4 regions of the Halomonas sp. YLB-10 genome follow, and region 1 is predicted to be linked to each of the others. Evidence: predicted binding sites of a transcription regulator. Region 1 holds the regulator's gene; each other region holds the start of a gene.
The links. The regulator sigma-54, encoded in region 1, starts transcription at its own class of promoters, with help from an activator protein. The targets are predictions, from matches to a motif close to TGGCACNNNNNTTGCTNT.
Positions count from the first base shown of each region.

Region 1 (4,209 bases):
TCCTCCGGTGCAGCCCACCGCCACGGTGAGGTAGCTGCGCTGGCTTTGCTGATAGCGCGGTAGCCAGGTGCGCACCCAGGCGAGAATGTCGCGTTTCATGTCGGCGACGTCCTGATAGCGTTCGAGGAAGTCGATGACGCTGGGATCGCAGCCATTGGCATCACGCAGCGATGGTTCCCAGTAGGGGTTGGGCAGACAGCGGGCATCGAACACGATGTCTGCATCCGGCGGCACGCCACGCTTGAAGCCGAAGGACTCCACGGTCAGGCTCAACTGGCCGCTGCGGTGGTCGGCGACCTGTTCGGCGATGCGCGAACGCAGTTCGTGTACCGACAGGCGAGAGCTGTCGATGACCAGATCGGCCAGGTCTCGAATGCCCGAAAGGGCCTTCTGTTCGGACTCGATGGCTTCCGCCAGGGTCATGTCGCTATCACGGGTCAGGGGGTGACGGCGCCGCGTGTGGGAATAACGCTCGAGCAGAATTCGCGCATCACTGGTCAGGTAGACCACCTGGCAGTCGATCGGACTCTGCTTGAGGGACGCCAGCTGGGCGGGGAAGCGTTCCAGCGCCTCAGGCAGGTTGCGGGCGTCGACGCTGACGGCGATACGGCGGGAATGACCGTTTTCCAGCTCGTCCACCAAGGCGCCCAGCAAGGTCGCGGGAAGGTTGTCGATGGCGTAGAACCCCAGGTCCTCCAGGGCCTGAAGGGCCACGGACTTTCCCGAGCCGGAGCGACCACTGATGATCACGAGCTGCATGTCCTGTCTCCTTGGGCAGGCGTCCATTGCTGATGGCCTAGGCAAGGCCGCGATCAGGAGGGAGTGTCGTCCCCTGGCGCCTGTTGGCGGATGGCTTCCTGCAGGCGCTCGTGAAGCTCGCGCTGAGAGCTGGCGTGGCGCAGACGGTGACGTGTGTCGGCGTCGTTCATGACGCCAGCGACCTGGCCGAGCAGGGCAAGATGGGCGTCGTCGGCCTCTTCCGGCACCAGCAGCACGAACACCAGATCGACGGGCTCACCATCGATGGCATCGAAGTCGACAGGTTCCGCGAGTTTGAGGAAGCCGGAGATGGGCGCCTTGCAGTGGGGGTTGCGGGCATGGGGAATGGCGACGCCATTGCCGATGCCGGTACTGCCCAGGCGCTCACGTCCGATCAGCCGACTGAAGACCTCCTGGCTGTCCAGGCTCGGGGTGTTCTGCGCAATGAAGGTGCTGAAAAACTCCAGCACCCTCTTCTTGCTGCCTCCCGGGACATCGAACAATGTGCGCTCGGGAGGGAGAATGGCTTCCAATGTCATGAGAGTCAGCGAATTCCGGCGCCTTGGGCGCGGGCTTGGGATTTTTCCTTGTGCTTGACCAGCTGGCGGTCCAGCTTGTCGGCAAGGGCGTCGATAGCAGCATACATGTCGCCGTCCTGCGCTTCGGCATGCAGGTCGGCACCGGCGGCGTGAAGGGTGCAGGCGGCCAGCTGGCGTTCCTTTTCCACCGAGAGGGTCACCTGGACGTTGGTGATGTTGTCGTAGTGGCGCTCCACACGGGCGAGCTTCTCTTGTACGTAGTCACGCAGGGGATCGGTCAATTCGACGTGGTGGCCGGTGATGTTGACTTGCATGACAGGCTCCTTGCTCTTTCGGGTGGTGGCTTGATTGTAACCCTTTTTCCGATCCTGCAAACCCCCTCGACGCTACGCAGAAAGACGCAGATGTCATGCGAAATTTCAAGTGCTTGCGCTTTCCCGATAACTAGGCTAGCGACGCCGCAGCGCAAGGCCTCAGCGCAGTCGCTTGCGCTCGCTGGAAGACGGAATATTCATGGCTTCCCGGTACTTTGCCACGGTGCGTCTGGCGACATTGACACCGTCTTCCGCCAGCAATTCCACCAGTTTGCTGTCCGACAGAGGTTTGCGGGCAGGTTCCTTTTGAATCAACGATTTGATCATGGCGCGGATGGCGGTACTGGAATGGGCGTCGCCATCCTGGCCGACCTGGCTCGAGAAAAAATACTTCAACTCGAACACGCCGCGAGGCGTGTGCACGAACTTCTGGGTGGTCACGCGGGAGATGGTGGACTCGTGCATCTCCACCTTGTCTGCGATATCGGCCAGCACCAACGGTTTCATGGCCGCTTCTCCCTGCTCGAGGAAGTCGATCTGACGCACCATGATTTCCCGGCCGACCTTCAGCAAGGTGTCGTTGCGGCTGGACAGACTCTTGATCAGCCAGCGCGCCTCCTGCAGGTGGTCCTTGAGGAACTGGTTGTCCTGGCTCTTGTCCGCGCGCCGAATCAGCGCAGCGTAGTCGGGCTGGATGCGCAGTCGGGGCATTGCATCCGGGTTGAGTTCAACGCGCCAGCCCTCTTCGGTGTGGCGTACCACCAGGTCGGGAATGACGTAGTCGTTATCGCTGTCACCGAACTGGCTGCCGGGACGTGGGTCGAGGCTTCGGATCAGCTCGATGACGCTGTCGAGTTGGTCGTCATCGAGTCCTAGCCGGCGCTTCAGCAGACGTCGGTCGCCGCTGGCCAGTGCCTCGAGAAACTGTCTTACCAGTCGTCCGGCCTGGGGCAGCAGGACGGTATCGCGAGGCAGACTATCCAGTTGCAGCATCAAACACTCGCGCAGGTCGCGGGCGAACACTCCGGTCGGTTCGAACTGTTGCAGCCGAACCAGCACCGCCTCCACCTCGGCGAGGGGAGGGGGGCGACGACCGTCTTGCTCGAGCCCCTGGGCGATGTCATCCAGTGTCTGCTCGAGATAGCCGTCGGCGTTGACCGCGTCGAGCAGGCTCTCGGCGATCAGGCGCTCCTGGTCGCTGACGTCGAGCATCGCCAGTTGCCAGCTCAGGTGGCTGTGCAGTGACTGGGAGCTTGCCTGGCGCTCGAAATCCGCCGCCTCGCCACTGCCGGCGGGGGTGGTGCCCAGGTCCTGGTAGGTGTCGGACCAGTCGCTGTCCACACTGAGTTCCGAGGGAATCTGATCCGCCCAGTCATCTTCCGCGGCTTCCCTGGTCTGCTGTTCGCCGAACTCGTCCTCGAGTTCGAGCATGGGGTTGGCCTCCAGCGCCTGCTGGACCTCCTGGCGCAGGTCCAGAGTCGAAAGCTGCAGCAGGCCGATCGCCTGTTGCAGTTGCGGGGTCATGGTCAGCTGGGTACCGATGCGCAGCTGCAGTGACGCCTTGAGGGCCATGGGTCGGGATCCACCAGTGTTGTCGAAAGGCTTTACCCTAACGACGAGTCATCAGACATGCAAGCATCTTGCCAAGTTGGTGTTTTTTGACCTGTGGGAGGGAGTGAAAAGGTCGATGTGGAACAACTTGGTAGGGGGGGAGGTGTTTCTTTCGAGGGAGGCCCTGTGTGCAAGGTGAGGCCGACCCTTTCGGGGCCGGCGCTTGGATGCTGATGCTGGCAAGTGTTGCGGCCGCTTGAGGCGACTGCGGCTGTCGGGCGGCCCTGCGGTCTAAAGGCGGAAGTTTTCGCCCAGGTAGACCTCCTTGACGCGCTGGTTGGCAAGGATGGACTCGGCGCTGCCCTCGGCGATGATCTGGCCGTCGCCGACGATGTAGGCACGATCGCAGATATCGAGGGTCTCGCGCACGTTGTGATCGGTGATCAGGACGCCGATATCGCGGGCCTTGAGTTGACGAATGATGGACTTGATCTCGCCCACCGAGATCGGGTCGACCCCGGCGAAGGGTTCATCGAGCAGGATAAAGGCCGGCTCGGTGGCCAGGGCGCGGGCGATCTCGACCCGGCGCCGCTCCCCGCCGGACAGGCTCATGCCGGGGTTGTCGCGAATATGGCTGACGTGGAAGTCCTCGAGGAGTTGCTCGAGACGTGCTTCTCGGCCCTCGCGGTCGAGGTCCTTGCGGGTCTCGAGGATCGCCATGATGTTGTCGGCCACCGACAGCTTGCGAAAGATCGAAGCCTCCTGAGGCAGGTAGCCGATACCGGCCAGCGCGCGCTGATGCATGGCCGCGCGGCTCAGGTCCCGATCATCGATGCTGATGCTGCCGGCGTCGGCTCTGACCAGGCCGACGATCATGTAGAAGGAGGTGGTCTTGCCGGCCCCGTTGGGGCCCAGCAGACCGACGATGCTGCCCTGCTCGATCGACAGGCTGATGTCCTGGACGACGCGACGCTTCTTGTAGCTCTTGGCCAGATGGCGAGCGTGGAGAGTCTTCATCAGTTTCCTTGGCTTTCCGGCTCGAGGGT
Region 1 is NZ_RRCU01000004.1:146,257-150,465, forward strand. It holds gene rapZ (RNase adapter RapZ) at 1-759, opposite strand, end outside; gene ptsN (PTS IIA-like nitrogen regulatory protein PtsN) at 813-1,298, opposite strand; gene hpf (ribosome hibernation-promoting factor, HPF/YfiA family) at 1,304-1,612, opposite strand; gene EBB56_RS10595 (RNA polymerase factor sigma-54) at 1,772-3,184, opposite strand; gene lptB (LPS export ABC transporter ATP-binding protein) at 3,455-4,180, opposite strand; gene lptA (lipopolysaccharide transport periplasmic protein LptA) at 4,180-4,209, opposite strand, start outside.

Region 2 (4,209 bases), on a different contig from region 1:
GCTGGACCTGGCCGCTTTCGACGAAGGGCCGGCTCTGCTGCCACAGGCGGGTGCAGTAGGGGCAGTTGGGATCGGTGAACACATAGACGATGCGCTCGGCGTCGGGATCGCCGTCGGCGATCCAGGCGCTGTCCTCAAGGCTCTGCCAGGTGGTCTCGTCCTGGGGGCCGCGCACCAGGCGCTCCAGCGGCGCCTCCGACAGATTGTTGGCGTCGGCATCGATCAGATTGCCGACGATGGCGTGCTCGCCATCCTCGGTGACGAAGATGGTCATCGGCTGTCCGCGATGGCTGGCGGCGAAGCCGCTGAGCCCACCCGGCGCGTCGAATTCACCGTGCACCTCAAGACCTTCCTCTTCCAGCGCCTCGATGGGGGCGGGGTGGTCCTCGGCCTCGACGCTGGACAGTGGCATCAGGCCGAAGGCCACCGCCGCCAGGGTCATGAAGGAACGCTGATGGCGGGGCAGGTCGGGCAGTCGGGGGCGGCGGGGCATGTCGTTACTCTCCGGCATCTTGTAGGACGAATCCCGCGACAAGCGAGAATCACTCGCACTAGGACAGCAGCAAACGCCATCGGTTCGACCGCTGACGTCGCCGGGCAGTGAAAGCGCCAGGGCCGCGCTGTTGTGTGATACACCGAGCGCGCGGTGGCTTATCTGTCGGTGCGCACCAGCCACAGTGAACGATAGGGGGCCAGGGTGTCGACGGGCCGCCAGGCGCCTCCTTCCAGCAGGTCCTGCCAGCCGGACTGGTCGAGGCCGTCCAGTACCAGTGGCTGAGGCCGATCGGTGACGTTGTGAATGGCCAACAGTCGACGGCCATCGTCCAGGGGGCCGCGCTGTATCGCCAGCAGTTCCGGTGGTGTGGGGATGACCGTCTGGGCCGCATCGGGGTGGAAGCAGGGTTCCCTGCGACGGATCTCGAGGCGTCGGGTGAGGGCGAAGAACACCTCGCGGGTCGGCGTGTGACGGCTGTCCAGCAGAGGTTCCAGCTCCTGGCGGTCCCAGCGCTTGCGATTGATCGAACGCAGGCGCCCGCTGCGTTCGACCCCGTCGTGGTCGTTCTGGGTGGCGGTCAGGCAGTGCAGGTAGACGCCGGGGATACCCTTCAGCACCAGCATCAGGTGCTGGCTCAACAGGAAGCGCTCGACCTGCCACGGGTCGGGGCCGCGCCGGGTGCCGCTCATGGCGTCGAACCAGGTGATATTGAGCTCGTAGGGGCTGTCGCTGCCGTCGGCCTGCCGGCGCATGCTGACGAAGCCACCGAAGCGCTGCATCAAGGAGACCAGGGCGTCGATCTCGTGGCCTTCCAGCCAGCCTTCCAGCGGGCGCACGCCAATGCCATCGTGGCTGGCGGTGAAGTTCAGATAGCTGCAGCCGGCGGGGAGCTCGGGCAGGCTGTCGAGCCAGCGCGCCAGGGTGCCGGCCTCGCCACTGGTCAAGGTGTGCAGCAACAGAGGTGGCAGCGGAAACTGGTAGACCAGATGGGCCTCGTCGGGCGGCGTGTCCTGTCGCTCAAGGCCGAAGTAGCTGATGTTCTCGGCGTGGGGCACATTGGTCTCGGTGATGATCAGGGTGCCGGGGGCGACGTGGTCGACCACCGCCCGCAACAGCCGCACCACCGCGTGGGTCTCGGGAAGGTGGATACAGCGGGTGCCGGGGCGTTTCCACAGGAAGGCGACGGCGTCCAGACGGACGATGCGGGCGCCCTGCTGCAGGTAGAACAGCAGGATGCCGACGAATTCGATCAAGACGTCGGGGTTGGCGAAGTTGAGGTCGATCTGGTCCTCGGAGAAGGTCGCCCACAGGTGGCGAACGCCACGGCGGGTGCTGACGGGGACCAGCAGCGGTGAGCTGCGCGGACGCACCACCTCGCTGAGATCGGTATCGGGGTCCATCTCGATGAAGTAGTCGCGCCCGGGCAGGTTGCCGCCGAGATAGTCGGCGAACCACAGCGATTCCCGCGAGACATGGTTGAGCACCAGGTCCACCATCAGATCATGGTGGCTGGCCAGGCGCCGGATATCGCGCCAGTCGCCCAGTTTCGGGTCGACCTCGCGATAGTGGATCACCGAGAAGCCGTCGTCGCTGCTCCAGGGGAAGAAGGGCAGCACATGGACACCGCTGAAGACGGTCTTCAGGCGCTTGCTCAGGAACTCATCGAGTACCGCCAGGGGGGGCTTGTCGGCATCCAGCAGCGAGTCGCCATAGACGATCAGCCACTGGTCCTGCTCGCTCCACAGCGTCTGGCGTGCACCATGACGGTGCCTCAACCCGGCCCCCTGCGCTTCGATCAGGCGCAGCAGACGGCGCAGGACCTCTTCGCTGCGTGCACCATAGAGAGGCGCGAGCAGCTCTGCGGCACGCTGGCGAAAGTCGTCGGGTTCCAGGGGGGAGAGGTGGCTTGCCATGGTGTCCTCCGCAGGCGTGGGGGCGCCTTGCCCCGTGAGCGCTCGCCATTTCATTGACGGCTAGAAAGAAAGTATCAAGCACAGGGCGTGCCAACTCAGCTGAAATCGCGGATGACCTGGGCCATTGCGCTGGGCGGGGCAGGCCTCAGCCGTTACACTATGGCGACATATTTTTCCTGCCGGACTGTCCGCTATGCATTGCCCCTTCTGTGGCGCCCAAGAGACCCGAGTGACTGACTCCCGGCTGGTCGCCGAAGGTGATCAGGTGCGCCGACGGCGGCAGTGTGCTGGCTGCGGTGAGCGCTTCACCACCTACGAGACCGCTGAACTTATCATGCCACGGATCATCAAGGCCGATGGCTCGCGGGAGGTGTTCGACGAGATCAAGCTGCGGGCCGGCATGCTGCGGGCGCTGGAAAAACGCCCCGTCAGCGCCGAGTCGATCGAGGCGGCGGTGGAACGTATCCGCCAGAACCTGCGCGCACGGGGCGAGCGCGAGGTCCAGGCGCGGGTGGTCGGTGAAGAGGTGATGAATGCCCTGAAGCGCCTCGATCAGGTGGCCTATATCCGCTTTGCTTCAGTCTATCGACGGTTTCAGGATATCGACGAATTTCGCGCCGAGATCGACCGCCTGGCCCAGGAGCCGAGTTTCTCGCCCGACACCGGGGAGAGCACATGAATCCGACGGACATCACGGCAGGCCAGGATGAAGCCTGGATGGCCAGGGCATTGAAGCTGGCCGAACGCGGTCGCTACACCACCATGCCCAATCCGAGGGTCGGTTGCGTACTGGTCAAGCACGGCAAGCATCTGGCCGACGGCTACCATCAGCGCGCCGGGGAGCCCCACGCCGAGGTCCATGCACTCGAGGCTGCCGGTGAGCACGCCCGAGGCGCCACCGCTTACGTGACGCTGGAACCCTGCTCTCACCAGGGGCGCACAGGGCCTTGCTGCGATGCCTTGATCAAGGCCGGTGTCGCCAGGGTGGTGGTAGCCATGCAGGATCCCAATCCTCAGGTGGCGGGACGCGGTATCGCACGCCTGCGTGACGCCGGGGTCGAGGTAAGGCTCGGTTGCCTCGAGGCGGACGCCCAGGTATTGAACGCCGGCTTCGTGTCGCGCATGACCCGGGGGCGTCCACGGGTCAGCCTCAAGCTCGCCATGAGCCTCGACGGCCGTACCGCCATGGCCTCCGGCGAGTCCCAGTGGATCACCGGTGCCGAGGCTCGGCGTGACGTCCAGCGGCTGCGGGCTCAGAGCTGCGCCATCCTCACCGGGGTGGATTCGATCATCTTCGACAACTCGCGGCTGACGGTGCGTGCCGATCAGCTCGGGCTCGATGACGCCGAAGTCATCGCCCGACGCCAGCCGCTTAGGGTCGTGGTGGACTCGCGCCTGCGCATGCCGCTGGCCGCGGCCTGCCTGAGCGAGCCAGGGGAGACGCTGGTGGTCTGCGTCGAGGGCAGCGAATCCCCTCGCAGAGACGCGCTGATGCGCTCCGGCGCGCGGGTGCTGGAGATGCCTGCAGGCGACGACGGCCGCGTCGATCTTGGCGCGCTGCTCAAGTGGCTCGGTGACGAGGGCGGCTGCAACGAGCTGTTGGTGGAGACCGGCGCGACCCTGGCAGGTGCCTTGATGGATGCCTGTCTGGTGGACGAGTTGCGTCTTTACATGGCGCCGACCCTGCTCGGCTCCGACGCGCGCGGGCTGATGGCGTTGTCGGGCATCGAACGCATGGCCGAGCAGCGGCCTCTGGAAATTCTCGATATCCGTGCCCTCGGCAAGGACTGGCGTATTCTG
Region 2 is NZ_RRCU01000001.1:652,712-656,920, reverse strand. It holds gene dsbG (thiol:disulfide interchange protein DsbG) at 1-493, opposite strand, end outside; gene EBB56_RS02630 (sugar phosphorylase) at 652-2,409, opposite strand; gene nrdR (transcriptional regulator NrdR) at 2,603-3,088, shown strand; gene ribD (bifunctional diaminohydroxyphosphoribosylaminopyrimidine deaminase/5-amino-6-(5-phosphoribosylamino)uracil reductase RibD) at 3,085-4,209, shown strand, end outside.
Region 2: the regulator sigma-54 is predicted to act here: its motif matches at 2,485-2,502, upstream of EBB56_RS02630 (sugar phosphorylase).

Region 3 (4,209 bases), on a different contig from region 1:
GGCAGTGCTCCAGCCGGGTGATCTGGTAGGGCTGGTGGCCCTCGCCCAGCCGGGCGAGGGTATCCAGTACGCTGTCGGCGAGGCCGGCCAGGTAGTCGGCGTCGTGGGCGGCGATCACCGCCCAGTCTTCTGCCGTGCTTTGGTCGATGCGGGTGAAGGCCGCCTTGCCGGCGGCGTGAGCATCGTTTGCGTCTGTCATGTCGGCCTCCCGATCAACCCACCAGCCAGTGGGCCATGACCACGATGATGGGCAGGGTGATGGCGGTGCGCAGCAGGAAGATCACCACCAGTTCCCACAGCTTGAGCGGGATCCGTGACTTCAGCAGCAGGGCGCCGATCTCTGACATGTAGATCAACTGGGTCAGTGACAGACAGGCGATGACGAAGCGGGTCAGTTCGCTCTCGATGTCGCTGGCCAGTACCGCCGGCAGGAACATGTCGGCAAAGCCCACCAGGGTCGCCGGCGCGGCGGCCTCGGCCTCGGGCAGACCCATCCACTCGAGCACCGGCACCATCGGCATGGACAGCCAGGTGAACAGCGGAGTGAACTCGGCCAGTACCAGCGCCACGGTACCGATGGCGATGACCAGCGGCAGCAGCCCGAAGAAGATGTCGGCGACGTTGAACAGTGCCAGGCGGGCGAGCTTGAGCGGGCCCGGGGCGGTCTCGGCGCGGGCCACGGCGATGCCCAGGCTGTAGCGCAACAGGCTCTGGTTGCCGGTGTTTTCTTCCTGGATCTGGCAGCCCACCGGCTCGTAGTAGGTGTTGGCCTTGCGTGACAGCGGCGGCAGGCGCGGCACGATGACGGCGGCGACCAGGCCGGCCACCACCACGGTCAGGTAGAACGGCACGAACAGGTGGTTGATGCCGATGAAGCTGGTCACCAGCAGGGCGAAGGCGATCGACACGATCGAGAAGTTGGTGGCGATGGCCGAGGCCTCGCGGGCGTTGTAGAAGCCCTGCTCGTACTGCTGGGTGGTGATCAGTACGCCGACGGTGCCGGAGCCCATCCAGGAGGCGGTGGCGTCGATGGCGCTGCGCCCGGGCAGCCCGAAGATCTTGCGAAAGGGCGTGCGCACCATGGAGCCGATGAACTCCATGAAGCCGAAGTCCACCAGGAAGGGCAGCAGGATGGCGGCGAAGAAGAAGAAGGTCAGCAGCACCGGCGCCAGGTCATTGAGCATTACCCCGCCAGTGAAGGAGGCGGTGACCATCTCCGGGCCGACCTGGAAGTAGGTCATCAGCGCGAAGGCGGCGCCGAGGGCGCGCATCACCACCCACAGCGGGGCGATGTCGAATAGCTCCTTCATCGCGCCCTGGCGGGCCCAGCCTGGTTTGGTCAGCTTGACCACCAGGGTCAGCACGATGGACAGGGTGAGCACGACGGTGGCGATGGCGGGCAGGGCGTCGCCGAGGGTGGCCTTGAGCCAGTCGGCGGCCAGACCCATGCCGATGTTGATGGTGTCACCGACCGAGAAGGGCACCAGGAACAGCAGGATGCCGATCAACGACGGGACGAGGAACTTGATCAGACCATGGGTGCTTAGCTTGCCCCCGTCGGTCGTGATCTTGTCGGCAGAATGCAGGTGGGAGGACATGGGCGATCACTCTTTGCTGTTGTAATGGTCGGCGCCCTGACGCGGGCGCCTCGTTGGCTGTCGCCAGGGCCACTCCCTGGCCCTGTGAGGATTCAGTCGCGTCGCGCGACTCCGGGGAGCACGCACAGCATTTCATAGAGCAGGGTGGCGCCCATCAGGGCGGTGTTGCCGCTGGGGTCGTAGGGCGGGGAGACTTCGACCAGGTCGCCGCCGACGATATTGAGCCCCTGGGCGCCGCGCACGATCTCCAGGCCCTGGGCCGAGGTCAGGCCGCCCATTTCCACCGTGCCGGTGCCGGGCGCCACCGACGGGTCCAGGCCATCGATGTCGAACGAGATGTACACCGGGCCATCGCCCATCTGCTCGCGCACCTCGGCCATCAGCGGCTCGAGAGACTTGTGCCAGCACTGTTCGGCCTGGACCACGCGGAAGCCCTGCTGGCGACACCAGTCGAAGTCCTCGGCGGCGTAGCCGGTGCCGCGCAGACCGATCTGGACGACCCGGTTGGCGTCCAGCAGCCCTTCTTCCTGGGCGCGGCGGAACGGGCAGCCGTGGGCCACCTCTTCGCCGAACATGTGCTCGTTGACGTCGGCGTGGGCGTCAATATGGATCAGCCCGACCGGGCCATGTTTCTTGGCGATGGCGCGCAGGATCGGCCAGGTCAGGGTGTGGTCACCGCCCAGGGTCAGCGGCACGCAGTCGTGGGACAGGACGTCGTCGTAGAAGCGGCTGATGATGTCCAGGTTCTTCGGCAGGTTGAAGGTGTTGATCGGCACGTCGCCGATGTCCGCCACCTGCAGGCTGTCGAAGGGTGCAGCACGGGTGGCCATATTGTAGGGGCGCAGCATGCGCGATTCGTCGCGGATCTGGCGCGGCCCCAGTCGGGTGCCCGGGCGGTTGGAGGTGCCGATGTCCATGGGAATGCCGATAAAGGCGGCGTCCAGACCCTCGGCGCTGGTCTGGGTTGGCAGACGCATCATGGTGGCAGGGCCACCGAAGCGCGGCATCTCGTTGCCGCCGAGAGGTTGATTGAAGTCGCTCACAGGGAACTCCTGGCATCGTGGATGGGGACGGTCGCGGCCCTGGGCCTGACGGTTGTTGTGAGTGATGCAGACGCCGTGCCATCTTTTGAGCATTTATACTAAAGATGTAATAGAGGTGCAGAGATTCCAAGGGATGGTCTGCTGTGGTGATAGAAGTGATCCAGAAGTGAATCGCGATCTCGACGCATCGTGATACACTTCTGAATCAATGATGCATTTATGGATCGCTGGATGAGCGACGACGACACCAAGATTCTCAAGACCATCATCGATACCGCCCACGACCACTTCTTCATCGTCGCGCCGGACGGTCGTATCCGCGACGTCAGTCCTGGGGCGGCGGCGGTCTACGGCATGTCCTGCGAAGAGCTCTGCGCCACCAGCGTGCAGCGGCTCGAGGCCGATGGCGTGCTGACCCCGTCGGTCAGCCTGGAAGTCATTCGCAGCGGGCGGCCGGCCCAGCTGGTCCAGCGCACCGGCACCGGACGCCGGGTCATCGCCCAGGCCCATCCGGTATTCGAGGGTGAGCGGCTGGTGGCGGTGGTCAGCCGCTCCATGGACTTGACCGATCTGCAGCTGCTGCAGCAGGAGTACGCGCTGTTGCAGCGCCGCTTTAGCGAGCACCTGCGCCGGGGGCATGCGCTGGAGAGCGACAGCGAAGCACTCGAGGCCGAGCTCGATGACCTGGAGGTGAAAAGCCAGCTGATGCGCGAGGTGGCGCTGCTGCTCAAGCGGGTCGCGCCCACCGACGCCACGGTCTTGATGCTGGGCGAGTCCGGGGTGGGCAAGACCGCTTTCGCCCGCCAGCTGCACCGTTGGAGTTCTCGCCGCGATGGCCCCTTTATCGACGTCAACTGCGCCGCCATCCCTGAAAGCCTGTTCGAATCGGAGATGTTCGGCCATGAAAAGGGCGCGTTCTCCGGCGCCGCGCCCGGGGGGCGCAAGGGGCTGATCGAGCAGGCCGAGGGCGGCACCCTGTTTCTCGACGAGATCGGCGAGTTGCCCTTGGCGGTGCAGACCAAGCTGCTGAAGACCATCCAGGATGGCAGTATTACCCGGCTTGGGGACAGGGCCCCGCGACGGGTCGACTTTCGCCTGGTGGTGGCCACCAATCAGGATCTGTCGGCACGGGTCGAGCAGGGCCTGTTTCGCCTGGATCTGTACTACCGGCTGAACGTGATTCCTGTCACCCTGCCGCCCCTGCGCGAGCGTCGCGAGGATATTCCCGGCCTGGTCGAGCGCCAGCTAAAGCGCCTCAATCGGCGTTATGGACGCGACAAGATGCTGGCGCGAGACGTGTGGCAGGCGCTGATGGGCTGGGATTGGCCGGGCAATGTGCGTGAGTTGGAAAACACCCTGGAAAGGGCCTGGTTATCCAGTGACGATGTCATCCAGGGCGATCTGCTGGTGCCGTCCACGGGGGCCTCGGTAGGGCAGCTCGGCGGGCAGCAGCGTGAAGCGCAGCAGACGGCGTCGTCTGTCACCGGAGCCTCCGCTGCGCTGGCTGATGGCGCTACGTCACCCGCGACACTATCCGCACCAGGCGCAGCGCGCCCCGAACTGCCGCT
Region 3 is NZ_RRCU01000010.1:87,256-91,464, reverse strand. It holds gene EBB56_RS19970 (HD domain-containing protein) at 1-199, opposite strand, end outside; gene EBB56_RS19965 (YjiH family protein) at 213-1,598, opposite strand; gene speB (agmatinase) at 1,691-2,641, opposite strand; gene EBB56_RS19955 (sigma-54-dependent Fis family transcriptional regulator) at 2,873-4,209, shown strand, end outside.
Region 3: the regulator sigma-54 is predicted to act here: its motif matches at 2,705-2,722, upstream of speB (agmatinase).

Region 4 (4,209 bases), on a different contig from region 1:
TGCACGTCGTAGCGCTCGGCCACGCTCAGGCAGGTATCGATGGAGGCCGGGGTGGTCCCCCAGTCCTCGTGCAGCTTGAGCCCCATGGCGCCCGCTTCGATCTGGGCCTCCAGCGCTTCAGGCAGGCTGGCGTTGCCCTTGCCGAGCAGACCGATGTTCATCGGCAGGCTGTCGCAGGCCTTGAGCATCTGGTGGATGTGCCAGGCCCCCGGCGTGCAGGTGGTGGCGTTCGATCCGGTGGCAGGCCCGGTACCGCCCCCCAGCATGGTGGTGATGCCGCTGGCCAGGGCCTCGTCCACCAGCTGCGGACAGATGAAGTGCACGTGGGCGTCGATGGCGCCGGCGGTGAGGATCTTGCCCTCGCCGGCGATGACCTCGGTGCCGGGTCCGATCACGATGGTGACGTCCGGCTGGGTGTCTGGATTGCCGGCCTTGCCGATGGCGGCGATGCGACCCGCCTGAAGGCCCACGTCGGCCTTGACGATGCCCCACCAGTCAAGGATCAGGGCATTGGTGATGACGGTGTCCATCACCGTCTGGTCGAGACGCTGGCTCTGCCCCATACCGTCACGAATGACCTTGCCACCACCAAACTTGACCTCGTCGCCGTAGTGGGTGGCGTCCTTCTCTACCTCGATCCACAGCTCGGTGTCTCCCAGGCGCACCCGGTCTCCGACGGTGGGGCCATAGATGTCGGCATAAGCCTGACGACTGATCTTCATCGGGCGTCCTCCTGGCCGCTGTCGCCGCTGGGTGCACCGGCATCGTCCAGCGCGCCCATGACTTCACCGCGAAAGCCGTAGATATGACGACGTCCGGCGAAGCTCACCAGGGTGACCTCACGGCTCTGCCCCGGCTCGAAGCGCACCGCGCTGCCGGCGGCCACGTCCAGACGAAAGCCCCGCGCCCTGTCGCGATCGAACGCCAGTGCCGGGTTGGTCTCGGCGAAGTGATAGTGGGATCCGACCTGAATCGGTCGATCTCCGCGATTGGCCACCTCCAGCGTGACCCTGTCGCGACCCTCGCACAGGGCGATGTCACCGTCCTTCAGTTGGTATTCTCCGGGGATCATCCCGCGCCCTCCCTATTGGTATCAGCGTATGAGCCTGTCGCGTCGCCCCCGGATCAAGCCGGGGCCTGGCAGCGTCACGAGATCGGGTTGTGCACCGTTACCAGCTTGGTGCCGTCGGGAAAGGTGGCCTCGACCTGCACCTCGTCGACCATTTCCGCCACCCCTTCCATCACCTCGTCACGCCCCAGTATCTGGCGCCCTCGGCTCATCATCTCGGCCACACTCAGGCCTTCCCGGGCACCCTCCATGATCTCGCAGCTGATCAAGGCCACCGCCTCGGGATAGTTCAGCTTGAGCCCCTTGGCGCGTCGCCGCTCGGCCACCAGGCCAGCGGTAAACAGCAAGAGCTTGTCCTTGTCACGCGGTGTCAGCTCCATCCTTTCATCCTCGATGTTGGTCAGGGTGGCCAGGGGTCGCCTGTCCCGCCCGGCATGACATTCAGGTAAACCAGATGCGTGGCACACAGGCCTCGCGATCCATCAGCATCGGACGCAGCAACGTCCAGGCCGCCTCGCACAGCGACCAGGCCTCGCGCCGCGAGTGACCGAGGTAGCGCAGCAGCAGGACGCCATCACGTACGGTGACGGCCCAGCGCTCGGCTTCACCAGCGCCGGGACTGCCGGCAAGGTCATTCCCTCCCTGCCCCAACCCTTGGCGCAGACGTTCGATCGCCGCGGACTCGTCTTCGAGCCCGACCGCCCACAGGGTTGCCTGGACGCTGCACCCTCGCTGCCCCCAGGCGCCGTGAAAACGACGATGGTCAGGGTCGAGGGGCTGGCGCTCGATCCACAGTGGTCGTCCGTCCCGGGATAACCGGAAGCGCTGTTCGAGGTGGCCGCTGGCAAACGGCAGATCACTGGCCGGCCGGCCCAGCGCCAGCACCTCCCAGCCCAGGCAGCGGGCGCTGCCGGAAAGCTCGATCTCGGTGGCCTGCACCCCTCGCGAGCCGTCGAAGGCGATGGTTTCCTGGGGCAACCACTCGAGCAGCCCGCCCTCCTCGACCACCAGACGAGTGCGCTGGGACCAGGCCACGGCGTTGCGGTCGGCCCGATACAGCTTGTTGGCCGCCGGTGTGGTCAGCAGCGCCCGCGCGCCCGCGCCCACCCGCGCCTGGATATCCAGGATATCGCCGCTGACCAGCCCCCCCGGGGGATGCAGCAGATAGACGTGGCAGGTGCCGTCGCGGCCTTCGGGGTAGAAGGGACGCTGCACCCGCAGGGGGCCGCGATGATCCACCCGATAGAGGCGAGTGGCCTGGCCATCATGGCGAAAGCCGAGATCGAGGCTGGCCTCCCAGCGCCGTCCCGCGTCGAAGCGATGGCCGTGCCGATCGGTCGAATCCTGTGTTGTCTGCGCGCTCATGGCTCTCCCGGGCGGTCCGTCGAGTCGGCGTGGCAAGCGAAAGTAAAAAAGGCCACCACCATTGCCCAATCAAGGTGCAAGCCCCGTACCAGCTTCTCGAATCTCTATTTTTCTACTTAATTTTCAATTTCTTATAGAACAACCAAGGATTGCACCAGAGAAAAGCACGCCTTTGGTAGCGCACAAAAAAAGTGCGCAACCTTACGATTGCGCACCATTGATGTGCAGCGATTCATCCTGATTGACGCGCTACCGCTCAGACGGTCAGGTAGCGCTTCACCACGGCGTCGTCGAGCTCACCGATATCACCGACGGCGACTCTCCGCCCGCGATCGAGGATGGCGAAGTGGTCGGCGAAGCGACGGGCAAAGGGCAGTTTCTGCTCCACCAGCAGCACGGTCAGCCCATCATCGGCGATCAACCGACGGATGACTTCGCCGATCTGGGCGACGATATTGGGCTGGATGCCCTCCCCCGGCTCGTCGAGGATCAACAGCTTCGGCTCGATCACCAGGGCGCGCCCGATCGCCAGCTGCTGCTGCTGACCGCCGGACAGATCGCCGCCACGCCGGTGACGCATCTCCTTGAGTACCGGGAACAGCTCATAGATCCGTTCGGGCACCTGGCGCAGGCCATCACCACGGGCGGCAAGGCCAGTGCGCAGGTTCTCCTCCACCGTCATCAGCGGAAAGATCTGGCGTCCCTGGGGCACATAGCCCACGCCCAGGCGTGAGCGATCCTCGAGGCGACGCTTCTCCAGCGCGACACCGTCGGCGTAGTGAAGCTCACCGCCGGTGATCGGCACCTCGCCCATGATCGCCTTCATCAGGGTGGTCTTGCCGACGCCATTACGACCCAGCACACAGGTACAGGCCGCCCTGGGCACGTCGAGATCGAGATCCCACAGGGTATGGCTCTCGCCATAGAACTGATTGAGCCCGCGAATGCTCAGCATCGATCCACCTCCTTGCCTGTCTCTCGCGCCCACCGGCCGCAGACCTTCGCCCACAGCGTGGCCAGCCTGCCGCGGGATGCGCCGTCCGCCCAGTACAGCGCTCTTACCGAAGACTGCTGAGGTACCCGCTCCAGTCCGATCATGCCGCCTCCTCGTCGCCACCCAGGTAGACCTCGATCACCCTGGGGTCGCTTGCCACCTTGTCCATACTGCCCTCGGCCAGTACCGAACCCTGATGCAGCACCGTCACCGTGCGGGCGATCGAACGCACAAAGCCCATGTCGTGCTCCACCACCACCACCGAGTGCTTGCCGGCGAGGCTCAACAACAGCTCTGCGGTACGCTCCATCTCCTGCTCGGTCATCCCCGCCACCGGCTCGTCGACCAGCAACAGTCGAGGGCGCTGCATCAACAGCATGCCGATCTCGAGCCACTGCTTCTGTCCGTGGGACAGGATGCCCGCCTGGCGGCGACTGAGCGACGCCAGGCCCACCGTCTCGAGCACCTCCTCGATTCGCGCCAGCACCTCCCCGGTCATGCGCGCCTTGAGGGTCGGCCACAGACTCTTGTCCATGGCCATCGCCAGCTCGAGGTTCTCGAACACCGTCAGCGCCTCGAACACCGTGGGCTTCTGGAACTTGCGTCCGATGCCGAGCCGGGCGATCTCCGGCTCGTTCTTGGTCAACAGGTTGTGGCGGCTGCCGAACCACACGCTGCCCTGATCCGGGCGCGACTTGCCGGTGATGATGTCCATCATGGTGGTCTTGCCGGCCCCGTTGGGGCCGATGATGCAGCGCAGTTCGCCGTCGTCGATGGTCAG
Region 4 is NZ_RRCU01000007.1:257,967-262,175, forward strand. It holds gene ureC (urease subunit alpha) at 1-722, opposite strand, end outside; gene EBB56_RS16745 (urease subunit beta) at 719-1,072, opposite strand; gene ureA (urease subunit gamma) at 1,147-1,449, opposite strand; gene EBB56_RS16755 (urease accessory protein UreD) at 1,511-2,434, opposite strand; gene urtE (urea ABC transporter ATP-binding subunit UrtE) at 2,691-3,389, opposite strand; gene urtD (urea ABC transporter ATP-binding protein UrtD) at 3,529-4,209, opposite strand, start outside.
Region 4: the regulator sigma-54 is predicted to act here: its motif matches at 2,508-2,525, upstream of EBB56_RS16755 (urease accessory protein UreD).